One region of the Streptomyces sp. NPDC059248 genome, then DNA from elsewhere that is predicted to be linked to it. Evidence: riboswitches for the same ligand, from Rfam matches in the RefSeq annotation. Region 1 holds a riboswitch; the other holds the start of a gene.
The links. Region 1 has a riboswitch for guanidine ahead of ACFXG1_RS02150 (DMT family transporter). Riboswitches for the same ligand answer to the same signal wherever they lie in the genome.
Positions count from the first base shown of each region.

Region 2: it holds a riboswitch for guanidine, as region 1 does, so the genes downstream of both, ACFXG1_RS17460 (agmatinase family protein) here and ACFXG1_RS02150 (DMT family transporter) in region 1, are expected to answer to the same signal.

Region 1 is NZ_JBHYZV010000003.1:74,633-80,602, forward strand. Features, by position in the region: gene ACFXG1_RS02145 (transglycosylase domain-containing protein) at 1-426, shown strand, start outside; gene ACFXG1_RS02150 (DMT family transporter) at 535-855, opposite strand; guanidine-III (ykkC-III) riboswitch at 903-980, opposite strand; gene ACFXG1_RS02155 (DJ-1/PfpI family protein) at 1,061-1,804, opposite strand; gene ACFXG1_RS02160 (GroES family chaperonin) at 1,930-2,232, opposite strand; gene ACFXG1_RS02165 (DUF3618 domain-containing protein) at 2,361-2,681, opposite strand; gene bcp (thioredoxin-dependent thiol peroxidase) at 2,857-3,324, shown strand; tRNA gene ACFXG1_RS02175 (tRNA-Leu) at 3,430-3,504, shown strand; gene rdgB (RdgB/HAM1 family non-canonical purine NTP pyrophosphatase) at 3,589-4,191, opposite strand; gene ACFXG1_RS02185 (hypothetical protein) at 4,257-4,640, opposite strand; gene rph (ribonuclease PH) at 4,855-5,595, opposite strand; gene ACFXG1_RS02195 (glucose PTS transporter subunit EIIB) at 5,812-5,970, opposite strand, start outside.
Region 2 is NZ_JBHYZV010000036.1:7-5,976, reverse strand. Features, by position in the region: gene ACFXG1_RS17480 (LacI family DNA-binding transcriptional regulator) at 1-1,034, opposite strand, end outside; gene ACFXG1_RS17475 (ArsR/SmtB family transcription factor) at 1,363-1,710, shown strand; gene ACFXG1_RS17470 (MFS transporter) at 1,707-2,930, shown strand; partial or broken gene ACFXG1_RS17465 (aminoacyl--tRNA ligase-related protein) at 3,123-3,542, shown strand; gene ACFXG1_RS17460 (agmatinase family protein) at 3,729-5,015, opposite strand; guanidine-III (ykkC-III) riboswitch at 5,027-5,093, opposite strand; gene ACFXG1_RS17455 (hypothetical protein) at 5,347-5,853, opposite strand.

The sequences.
Region 1 (5,970 bases):
GGCGGGGCGCCCGCGCGGGTCTGGGGCCAGTTCACCGGGGACGCCCTGGAGGAGACCGGGATCAGGGACTTCGAGCTGGTGGTGGAGGAGGGGACGTACGACGAGGGACCCGGGTCGACGGAGCGGGCGTCGCCGGACGGGGAGACGGGGGCGCCGACGAGCGCAGGTCCGTCGGACGAGGTGTCGACCGCGCCGCCGGGGGCGAGCCCGCCGCCGGTGGTCACCGTGCCGCCGCCGCCGGAGGAGGTCCCGCCGTCGCCGCCGCCGGGGATCGGGGACGTACCACCGGCCGGCGGCGGCCCCATCGGCCTGCCGGAGGGCCCGGGCGACGTGTTCCGGGACCAGGAGCCGGGACCGGGCCCAGGTGCCGGGGCCGGGGGCGTGGCTCCCCTGCCGACCGGCCGCGCCCCGCGCCGCCCGTACTGAACCGCCCGCGCCCCGCGCCGCCCGTACTGACCGGCCCGGGGGATGAGACGGACCGAGGCGCCGCGCCCCGGGGGAAGGGTGCGGCGCCTCGGCGATGAGGGGTGCGGCTCAGTGGCCGGAGGTGGCCTTCAGGCCGACGACCGCGACGAGCAGCAGGGAGACGAAGAAGATCCGGGCCGCGGTCACGGGCTCGTTCAGGGCGACCATGCCGACGATCGCGGCACCCGCGGCACCGATACCGACCCAGACGCCGTAGGCGGTACCGATCGGAAGGGTCTTCGCGGCCTGCGCCAGCAGGAACATACTGGCGACGATGCCCGCGCCGGTGAACACGCTGGGCCAGAGCTTGGTGAAGCCCTCGGTGAACTTCATTCCGATCGACCAGCCGACTTCCAGCACACCGGCGATGATCAGCAGAACCCATGCCATGACGGCACCTCCGAGACGTCCGAGCCCTTCACGGGCTTCTTTCCAGGGGTGCGTCGTCTTTGCGGCTGACCCGGTACGGCGCGTCTCGTCGGGATGCCCCAACCTTAGCAAAGCGGGGGCAAAGGCCCCGGTGACCTGGGTCACCAGGGCCGTTTTCAGCCATCGGGGATGGTTACCACGGCCGCGACGGGCGGCCCGGCGGCGGTCAGCGCCGTGCCGGGTCCGGTGTCCAGACCGTGCCGCGTGCCTCGTACTCCAGCATCGTCTCGATCCCGAGGGCCGCGTCCGCGCCCAGTTCCCGGCGGACCAGCCGGAGGGCGAGTTCGAGGCCGGAGGTGATGCCGCCGGCCGTCACCAGATCGCCGTCGTCGACGACCCTGGCGTTCTTGAGGATCCCGCCCTGCCGCTCCAGATCGGCCCGCGCCCGGTGGTGGGTGGTGCAGGGGCGGCCCCGGGTGAGCCCGGCGGCGGAGCAGAGCATGACACCGGTGCAGACGGCGCCGATGGTGAGCCCGGGGCGTATCGCGCGGGCCAGGGCCGCGGGCAGGGTGCCGCGGGCGATCTCGGCCCGTACACCGGGGCTGTCCGCGCGGCCGTAGCCGCCGCCGGGGACGACGAGGACATCGGCCTCGTCGGGCTCCCAGGGGCCGAGGCCCCGGATCCGGGTGCCGTAGGAGGCGGTGACACCGCCGGAACCGTCGGCCGTGACATAGCCGACCTCGACCGGGCGCGGGGTGAAGAACCGGGCCGCGGCGAAGACCTCGTACGGGGCGGCGAAATCCAGCTCCTCCACGCCGTCGAACATGACGACCTGGACGCGCAGCGGTCCCGTCCGGCGGTCGGACGGTTCACGGCTGCCCGCGGCGGCCGGGGCCGTTCCGGCGGCGGCGCCGAGGGCTCCGGCGGCACCGAGCGCGGTCGAGGTACGGAGGGCGTCCCGGCGGTTCATGGGCGGCATGCGGGTCTCCTGTTCGGCGGGGGTCGGTCTCCTTCAGGAGTCGGCCCCCGCGTACGGGGAGTTCCCGCCGGGCCCGCCGGAACCATCGATCCGCCGGCGCCGTGGATCCGCCGCGGCTACAGGTAGAGCCCGGTGCTGTCCTCGGAGCCCTGGAAGCGGTCGGCGGCGACGGCGTGGAGGTCGCGTTCGCGCATCAGGACGTACGCCACACCGCGCACCTCGACCTCGGCCCGGTCCTCGGGGTCGTAGAGCACCCGGTCACCGGGCTCCACGGTCCGGACGCTCTGGCCGACGGCGACCACCCCGGCCCACGACAGCCGGCGGCCCACCGCCGCCGTCGCGGGGATCACGATGCCGCCGCTGGAGCGCCGCTCGCCCTCCGGGATGTCGGTCCTCACCAGCACGCGGTCGTGCAGCATCCTGATGGGGAGTTTGTCGTGCTGGGTACTGGTGTCTCGGGTGGTGTCGGCGCTCACGCGTGCAACCTACCCGTACTCCCGCCGGCCGGCGCCCGCCGGGGCCCCGGGAGCCGTGGGAACACGCCGGATCAGCCCTTGCTCTTACGGGACGAGACGGCGAGCAGCCCGACCAGGCCGACGACGACCAGGGCGACCGGGACGACCCGCTCCAGACGGGCGGCGCCGTCCTCGGTGACGAACCGGGCGCGTACGTTGTCGACGGTGCGCTGCACCGCGTCCAGCGCCCGGCCCTTGGCCTGGTCCACCTGGGACGCGACCTGCGCCTTGGCGTCCCCGACGATGGTCTTGGGGTGTACCCGTACCCCGATCTCGTCGAGCGTCTCGGCCAGCCGGCCGCGCCGCCGCACGATGTCCGCCTCGATCTGCGCTGGGGTCCTCGCGTCCGACACCGCGCCGCCTCCGTGGTTGGTTCCGTGGCTCGTCGGGTTCCGGTACGGATTCCCGTACGGATCCGGCGATTCTTCCTCGACAGTCTGTCAGCTCTGCCGCCGTCGCACCCCACGGCACCCCCATTACGCTCGACGGCGTACACCACGCACACCTTCCGAGGAGAGCCCGAAGAGCATGAGCGACCGTCTCGAGACCGGCGACCTTGCCCCCGACTTCACCCTGCCCGACGCGGACGGCAACGAGGTGTCCCTCGCGGACCACCGGGGCCGTAAGGTCATCGTCTATTTCTACCCGGCGGCCCTGACGCCCGGCTGCACCAAGCAGGCCTGCGACTTCACCGACAACCTGGACGTCCTGGCCGGGGCCGGTTACGACGTGATCGGGGTGTCGCCGGACAAGCCGGAGAAGCTGGCCAGGTTCCGGGAGCAGGAGGACCTGAAGGTCACGCTGGTCGGCGACCCGGAGAAGGAGGTCCTGCGGGCGTACGGCGCGTTCGGGGAGAAGAAGCTGTACGGGAAGGTCGTCACCGGTGTCATCCGGTCCACGGTCGTCGTGGACGAGGAGGGCAAGGTCGAGCGGGCCCTCTACAACGTCCGGGCGACCGGCCATGTCGCCAAGATCATCAAGGATCTGGGGATCTGACCCGACCGGTGCCCCAGCCGGTTTTCGATACCCGCCGGGGCGCCGATCACCGGCCGATATCCGGCGGGGGCGGGGCACCGCAGCCAGTAGAGTGAGCGGCGACGGGGGCCCGTACCCCAGCTGGCTAGAGGGCGCCGGTTTAGGTCCGGTGTGTCGTGGGTTCGAGTCCCACCGGGCTCATGGTCGAACGCGAGGGCGCGGCTCCCGGAAGGGGGCCGCGCCCTGTCGCGTACGACGGCACGAGTGGCGGACTTCCGGGCGGTGTCAGCCGGCGAGTTCGCGGATCACGGGCACGAGGGCCCGGAACGCCTTGCCGCGGTGGCTGATCGCGTTCTTCTCGTCGGGCGTCAGCTCGGCGCAGGTCCGGTCCATGCCCTCGGGCTGGAGGATCGGGTCGTAGCCGAAGCCGTTGGTGCCCGCGGGTACATGCCGCAGGGTGCCGAGGAGACGGCCTTCGACGACGCGCTCGGTGCCGTCGGGCAGTGCGAGGGCCGCCGCGCAGAAGAAGTGGGCGCCGCGGTGCTCGGGGTCGATGTCGGAGAGCTGCGCCAGCAGCAGGTTCAGATTGGCGAGGTCGTCGCCGTGGGTGCCGGCCCAGCGGGCGGAGAAGATGCCGGGGGCGCCACCGAGGACGTCCACACAGAGACCGGAGTCGTCGGCGACGGCGGGCAGCCCGGTCGCCTGCGCCAGGGCGTGCGCCTTGAGCAGCGCGTTCTCGGCGAAGGTCACCCCGGTCTCCTTGACATCCGGAATCTCGGGGTAGGAGGCGCTGCCGACCAGCGTGTGCGGCAGTCCCGCGGCGACGAGGATGGCCTTCAGCTCGGTGATCTTCCCGGCGTTACGGGTGGCGAGAACGATGCGGTTCATGCCCCGATTATCGACCCGCCGTCACTCCGCCCCGGGGGCGGGTCACAGGCTCCCACCCCGGAGGGTCACGGCGTGCAGACCTTGCGGATCTCCTTGCTGGCGTCCTTCAGCGGACCGATGTCGACCGTGTTCTCGTTGCTCTCGATCGCCTTGCGGATGTTGTCGAGCCCCTTGTCGAGATCCTTGACGGCCTTGTCCAGATCGGCGTTGTCCGACTTGTCGTTGAGGCTCTTCAGCTCCTTCTCGATCTCCTCCAGCGACTTCCGCGCCTCCGTCGGGTTCTCGGCGGCGTTGGAAATGGCGCTCTGGAGGTTGTCGAGACTGCTGGTGATGGCCTCGGCGGTGTCGAGGCAGTCGAGGGCGGTGTCGACGGCGTCGCACCCGGTGATGACGGGCACGGTGAGCGCGGCTGCGGCGAGCGTGACGGCGATACGGCGGCGCGCGGGCATGGCGGAGTCCTCCCCCCGGAGAAACCGGGGTCGGTCCCCGGCCTGGCCGGGCGCACGGTGGTGACCGTGCGCCCGTACTCCCGAAGACGCCGGTCCTGGCGTCGGGGGTTGCTCGCCGTGCCGTAACGCGTACGGTCGGGCGTCACCCCGTGCGGCCGGGCGCGCCTCCGTAGGTCAGGCTTCCGGCCCGTAGGTCAGGTGTCGGGCCCGTACGTCAGGCGTCGGGCCCGGCCTCTTCCAGGGCGGCGCGCTGGAGCGCGGCCAAGTCGGCGCAGCCGCCGGCGGCCAGGTCGAGGAGGGCGTTCAGTTCCTTGCGGTCGAAGGGCTCGGCCTCCGCGGTGCCCTGGACCTCGACGAAGCGGCCGTCGCCGGTGCAGACGACGTTCATGTCGGTGTCGGCGCGGACGTCCTCCTCGTAGCGCAGGTCGAGGAGGGGGACGCCGTCGACGATGCCGACGGAGACGGCGCCGACGGTGCCGGTCAGCGGCTGCCGTCCGGCGCGGATCAGCTTGCGGCCGCGGGCCCAGGTGACGGCGTCGGCGAGGGCGACGTACGCGCCGGTGATCGCGGCGGTCCTGGTGCCGCCGTCGGCCTGGAGGACGTCGCAGTCGAGGACGACGGTGTTCTCGCCGAGGGCCTTGGTGTCGACGACGGCCCGCAGGGAGCGGCCGATCAGCCGGCTGATCTCATGGGTGCGTCCGCCGATCCGGCCGCGGACGGACTCCCGGTCGCCCCGGGTGTTGGTGGCGCGCGGCAGCATCGAGTACTCCGCGGTCACCCACCCCTCGCCGCTGCCCTTGCGCCAGCGGGGCACGCCCTCGGTGAAGGAGGCGGTGCAGAGGACCCTGGTGTCGCCGAAGGAGACGAGGACGGAGCCCTCGGCGTGCTTGCTCCACCCGCGTTCGATGGTGACGGGACGGAGCTGTTCGGCGGTGCGGCCGTCGATGCGAGACATGGCCCGAGCCTATCGGCAGATCGACACTGGTCCGTCCGGTGTATTTCTCCTGGTACGGGTCCGGGGCCGGGGCCGCTCGGGGCCGGTACCCCGCGTCCGGGCCCGGGTGCCGCACCCCAGGCCCGGGTGCCGCCTCCGGGGACGTACCCCCTGAACACACGTACGGGCCCGCTCCGGTGGGTCGGAGTGGGCCCGGGCGCGGGGTGACCGGGAAGGTCACATCATGTCCTCGATCTCCGCGGCGATCGGGTCGGCGTCCGTGCCGATGACGACCTGGATCGCGGTACCCATCTTGACGACACCATGGGCCCCGGCGGCCTTGAGACCGGCCTCGTCGACCTTGGCCGGGTCGATGACCTCGGTCCGGAGACGGGT
Region 2 (5,970 bases), on a different contig from region 1:
CGCCGCGCCACCGAGACGGGCAGCATCAAGGAGACGGGCTCCCGCGAGCGGTCGCCGAGCCGGCGGACGAGCAGATCCACCGCCTCCTCCCCCAGTCGCCGCATCGGCTGCCGGACCGTCGCCAGCGCCGGGCGCACGATCCGGCTCAGGGGGATGCCGTCGAACCCCACGACGGCCATGTCGCCTGGCACCCGGACACCCCGGCGCTCCAGGGCGTGCAGCGCGCCGATCGCCATCTGGTCGTTCGCGAACAGCAACGCCTCCGGGCGCGGTCCCGGCCGGTCGAGCAGGGCATCGGTCGCCCGCGCCCCTTCGGCCTGGGTCATCATCGTGACCCGGACGTCCGGCTCGCCCGCCACCGCGATCCCCGCGTCCCGGCACGCCTCGCGGAAGCCGTCGAACCTGGCCTCGGCGTCCGGCGAGTCCCGTTCCCCGCCGACGAAGGCCAGCCGGCGCAGTCCGTGGTCCCGGACGAGATGACGGGTCAGCTCGCGCTCGCCCTCGGCGTTGGCGACCTCGATGTGGTCGAGGTGGTCGATCTCGCGCGGCCCGGCCAGCATGACCACCGGCAGCCGCCGCGAGATGATCTCCAACTCCTCGGTGGGCACGGTACGCGCCAGGACCGCGAAGCCGTCGACCCGTCCGGCGACCTGCTCCACCAGGCTTCTGGGCCCGCCTTCCAGGGACGCCGCGATGAGCAGGGCGTAGCCGTGGCGCCTGGCGGCGCGCTCCATCCCCCGGATGATCTGGTCCGAGTAGAGCATCACGGCGGAGTCGTCGTCATCGGCGTCGGCGGCGTCCGCCTCGGCGTCGGGATCGGCGTAGTCGGGGAAGCAGAGCCCGAGGACACCGGTGGCCCGGCTGGCCAGCCCTCGCGCACTGCCGCTCGGTACGTACCCCAGCTCCCGGGCGGCCTCCAGGACCCGTTCCCGGGTCCCGGCGCGTACCGAATCGGGGTTCCGGTAGACCCGGGACACCGTCGCGATGGAGACGCCGGATTTCTCGGCGACGTCGTACACAGTGGGGGCGCTCACGCAGACCGACCGTCCGCTTCTTCTGTCTCGTGGATGTCCCGCGCAGGGCCGGGGCCGATGCACGATGAAAGCGCATTCACCCTAGGTCGCACGTGTCCACGGGAGCAAGGGCACCCGCCGTGAGCAGCGGAAACCAGCCAGCACCGGCCGGGACGGATACGGATCGGCCCGTTCGACCACCACCCCTCACCCACCCCGGGTTCGCGGGGCGGCCCGCGACCCCCGCGCGACAGGGGCACCGGTGCGAGACCGTGCCGCCGGGGGTTGATCGTTCGAGAATTCCCGCACTATATTCGTTCGAGAATTCCCGAACGATTGGAGTGCAGCGATGGCGGCTGCCCGCACGTACCACCATCCCGATACGGCTGAGATCGCGCTCCCGCGCGTGCTGTTCGCGCTCAGTGAGCCCCTGCGCCTGACGATGGTCCGCGTCCTCACCGAGCGCGGGGAGGTCGACAGCCTGGAGCTCGGCCCCGACCTGCCGCGCTCGACGCTGACCCATCACACCGGCCTGCTGCGGGAGTCCGGGGTGGTCTTCGTCCGCGCCGAGGGACGCAAGTGCCTGATCCGGCTGCGCGCCGAGGACCTCGAGGCCCGGTTCCCCGGCCTGGTTCGGACGGTCCTGGCCGGTTACGAGGACGCGGCCGGGGCCGGGGCCGAGGGGGATGTCGCGTGATCGGAAAGATCTGGCCGCTGGTCGTCGCCGCGGTCTCCCTGGGTATCGACGCCTATGTGCTGGCCGGTGTCCTGCCGGACATGGCCGGCTCCCTGGCCACGACGGCCGGCGCGATCGGACTGGGTGTCACCGCGTTCACAGCCGCCTACGCGGCTGCGGGCCCGTTACTCTCGCGCGTCCTGGTCGGCGGGTCGACCCGTACCGGGCTGCTGGTCGCGCTCGGTACGTTCAACCTCGGCAACCTCGCCACGGCGCTGGCACCGACACTGGGTGTCTTCCTGGCCTCCCGCGTGGTCGCGGGCGCGGGGGCCGGCGTGCTCACCGCGGTCGCCACGGCGACGGCCGGAGCCCTCGTGGCGGACCACGAGCGCGGGCGCGCGATGGCGATGGTCACCTTCGGCCTTTCCACCGGGACCGTCGCCGGCGTGCCGCTGGGCATGCTGATCGGCGAACAGGTGGGGTGGCGCGGGACGATGGGCTTCGTCGTGCTCATCGGCGTCCTGAGTATGCTCGCCCTCGCCCTGCGCTCCGGCACGCTGCCACGGCTTCCCGACTCCCGCCGCTCGGGGAACGGCGCCGCGCTCAGGAGCCCACGCGTCGCCCTCGGCATCGCGCTCTCCTTCGTCCTGGGGCTGGCGAGCCTCGGTCTCTACACCTATCTGCTGCCGATGGCCGACGAAAGCGGCCTGGACGGCTGGGGCTTCGCACTCGTATGGGCCTGGGGCATCGGCGGCGTACTCGGTTCCGGCCTGATCGGCAGACCACTGGACACGCTGGGCCCCCGACGGCTGATGCCGGTCGTCCCGGCTTTCCTCCTCGCCTCCCTCCTCGTCGTCTGGCTCGTCGACGACCCCGCGGCATGGCTGATCGCCACCGCGGTGTGGGGTGCGAGCGGCTGGATCAGCGTGCCGGTCCTGCAACAGGCGCTCACCCGGGACCGCACCGAGCAGGCCATGTCCGTCGTCGCCCTCCAGATGGCCGCGATGTACCTCGGTTCCGCCACGGGGTCGGCGCTGGGGGGCGCCCTGCTCTCCGGGGGCGCCGGCGCCGGCACATTGCCGGGATGGGCGGCGCTGACCGTCGCGGGCGGCGTGGTACTCGCCGTACTGGTCGCCCGGCTGACACCCCGGTCCGCCCCCGCCGCCACGCCTGACGCCCTCGCCCCACGGACCCCGACGGCTCAGCACACTCCGGCTGAGCCGGGGGCCTGCCAGTCCTGAAGGCGTCGAAGTCGCTGCCGGACCTGACGAGGCGCAAGAAGGCCGGGCCCGCCGGGATCGGCACGGGCTTGCTCACGGACTCCCGGCGGCGTCCGGTACTGTCCGCGCCGCACCCCGAGCCGAACTCCCCCACCCGGCGGCAAGGGCCGCGCCGCTGGACGGCGCCTACCGTGAGGTCGCCGCGCGGGTGCCGAGGAGTACATCCGCGCCGCCGAACGGCGAGCGGGCTACCAGCACGTGTACTCACCCGTCCTCGGCAAGCGGGAACTGTACGAGATCTCCGGACACTGGGCCCACTACAGCGACGACATGTTCCCCCCGATGGACCTCGGCGGAGAGCAGATCGTCCTGCGCCCCAGCCTCTGCCCCCACCACGCCGTGATCTACCGCTCCCGCTCCCACAGCTACCGCGAACTGCCCCTGCGCATCGCCGAACTCGGCGGCATGTACCGCTCCGAACTCTCCGGCGTACTCGGCGGACTGACCCGGGTACGGGCCATCCAGCTCACCGACATCCTCGACCACTCAGGACTGCCCTACGAAGCCACCGAGGGAGAAGCCGCCTTCTACGGCCCCAAAATCGACGTCCAGGTCACCGACACCGCCGGCCGGCTGGATCGCGGGTGTTCACCGGGGAACCCCGGATCGCGCGGTCACGCGGCGCGCCGACCACGGGCCGGGAGCGATCGCCGCTCCCGGCCCGTCGGCACCCCGGCCGGGCTGCGCCCGACGTCACGGCGGCGGGATCGGGTCACGACCCCGGCCGACCACCGCCCTCAGAGCGCTGTCCGAGCGCTGTCAGAGCGCCGTCGGCGGCCCCCACGCGTGCCGGTCCTTGACCGCCGCCTTCCGACCCAGATGTCCTTCCTTGACCAGTACGGCGAGCGAGTCCAGGATCACCCGCGAGCTGAGCAACGCCGTCTGTTCCGCCCAGTCGTACGGCGGGGCGCACTCGACGACCTCCAGTCCGGCGAGGCCGGGTGCCGAGATCTTCCTGATGAGGTTGAGGGCTTCCCGCGGCAACAGCCCGCCGGGTTCCGGCCAGCCGGTGCCGGGGACGAAGCCCGCGTCGATGACGTCGATGTCGAAGGAGAGATAGACCGCCTTGGCACCCTTCCACGCCGTCTCCAGCGCGATCTCGGCGACCTTGTCGATCCCGACCCGTTCGACGTCGCCCACCGTGATCACCGTGGTGCCGCGCTCCCGCCCGACCTTGACCCCGGCGCGCGGCGCCTGCCAGCCGCCGATGCCGACCTGGACCAGATTGGTCGCGGGCGCGTTCTTGATGTTCGTCGCGTGGAACCACGGCGTGGTGTGCATACGTTCGTCGAGATCGGTCTCCTGGGTGTCCACATGCCGGTCGAAGTGGATGATCCCGATGTTCCCGTCGACGTACGGCGCCATGCCCCGGATGGTGGGGTATCCGATGGAGTGGTCACCGCCCAGGATGACCGGGAACACCCCCCGCTGGTAGACATGCGCCATCGCCTGGCTGATCTGGTCGAACGACTTCTCCAGATTGCCGGGGATGGTGAACACGTCGCCGATGTCGACCATGTTGAGCTGCTCGCGCAGATCGACGCCCAGCTCGAAGCAGTAGGTACCGAACAGGTTCGTGGACCGCCGGATGCCCTGCGGGCCGAACCGGGCTCCGGGCCGGTAGGTGGCACCGGAGTCGAGGGGCGCGCCGAAGACGGCCACCTCGGCGTCCTCGACCTCGTTCACGTCCTCCAGGAAGGGGGACTTGAGGAACGTCCCCCGTTCACCGGCGAAGTGCGGCAGTTCACCGCGTGAGAACGTCGGGATCGTCTTGTCGACGAGCGTCGGGGACCCGGGCAATCCGTGCGCCAGGCCCCGCTGGATCTCCTCGTCATGCCGGAAGAGGGAGATCCGCTCCTCGGCCAGCTGCGCCCATTTGCCTTCCTTCGCGGCGAAGGCGTCGCTGTGCGAGTGGGCGTGCCCATGACTGTGGGAGTGGGAGTGCGAAGGGGAAGGCGACGGACCGTCGCCGTGCTCATGGTGCGGGGATTCATGTCGCGCTGTGACCGCTTCGTCGCGGTCGAGGGGATCGGGCGTCTTCGGCATTTCAGCCTCCAACGAGGCCGTCTTTACGCGGAACCGGTACGGCCACCCTCGTCGGCAGATGCTCTGATAGCACCTGTTCGGCACTGTAGCACCGGGCACCGGAACGCCGACACCGGGCCTCTGACCGGCACAGGAGGCGGCGTCCCGACCGGATGGGAGCCGGCGCGCGGGCCGGGGATCCGATCTTCCTCTTCGACGGCGAGGCCACCTTCCTCCCCGACACCGACAACCCCTATGGCGCGCTGCCCTCTACGACCCCTCGGTGGTGGCGTTCGTCCGCGACACACCGGAGGCGGCCTCGCGCCGGGCGCCCTCCCGCACGGCCCCGGCCTCAGACCCGCCCCATCTCCCGCAGCACCTGCCACCAGGGATCCTCGTCTTCGGTACCGCTGATGGTCCGGTAGCCGGAGCCGAAGACGGTGTCGCGGAGAAAGGCGTTCAGGTCGTCGCCCCACTGCTCGAAGACATCGCTCTGCCACCAGATGACACCCTGGTCGGGAAAACCCCACACGGTACCGTCGGCGCGCCGCAGGAAGAGCGGGTCCTCATTGATCTTGCCGAAACAGAACCAGTCCTGCTGTCCCAGAGTGACCGGGGCGCCGTCGACGGTATCCGCGAGGAACTGGCTCCGGGCGGCGTACCCGGCGTCATGCAGGACCACCGCGCTGAAGATGCCGCCGTCGACGACACCGAGGTACTCGCGGTACGTCTCGGGCAGGGAGGGATCCAGGCGACCCGTGTGCCCGGCGGGAACGGAGTTCATCATGCTCCACTCCGTCTCGCGAGGCAGGAGGGCGCGTGCCGTGTCGAGCAGCCGGCGGACTTCCGGGGCGATCATGCGGGCGGTCCTGCGATCCTAGGTCGAATCAGACCCATCGTGAACGGCGCCGCCGCCAACGCGATCCCCACCGTCGCCGCCAGGTCGGCCAGTTCCGCCACCGCCGCGATCTTCCGC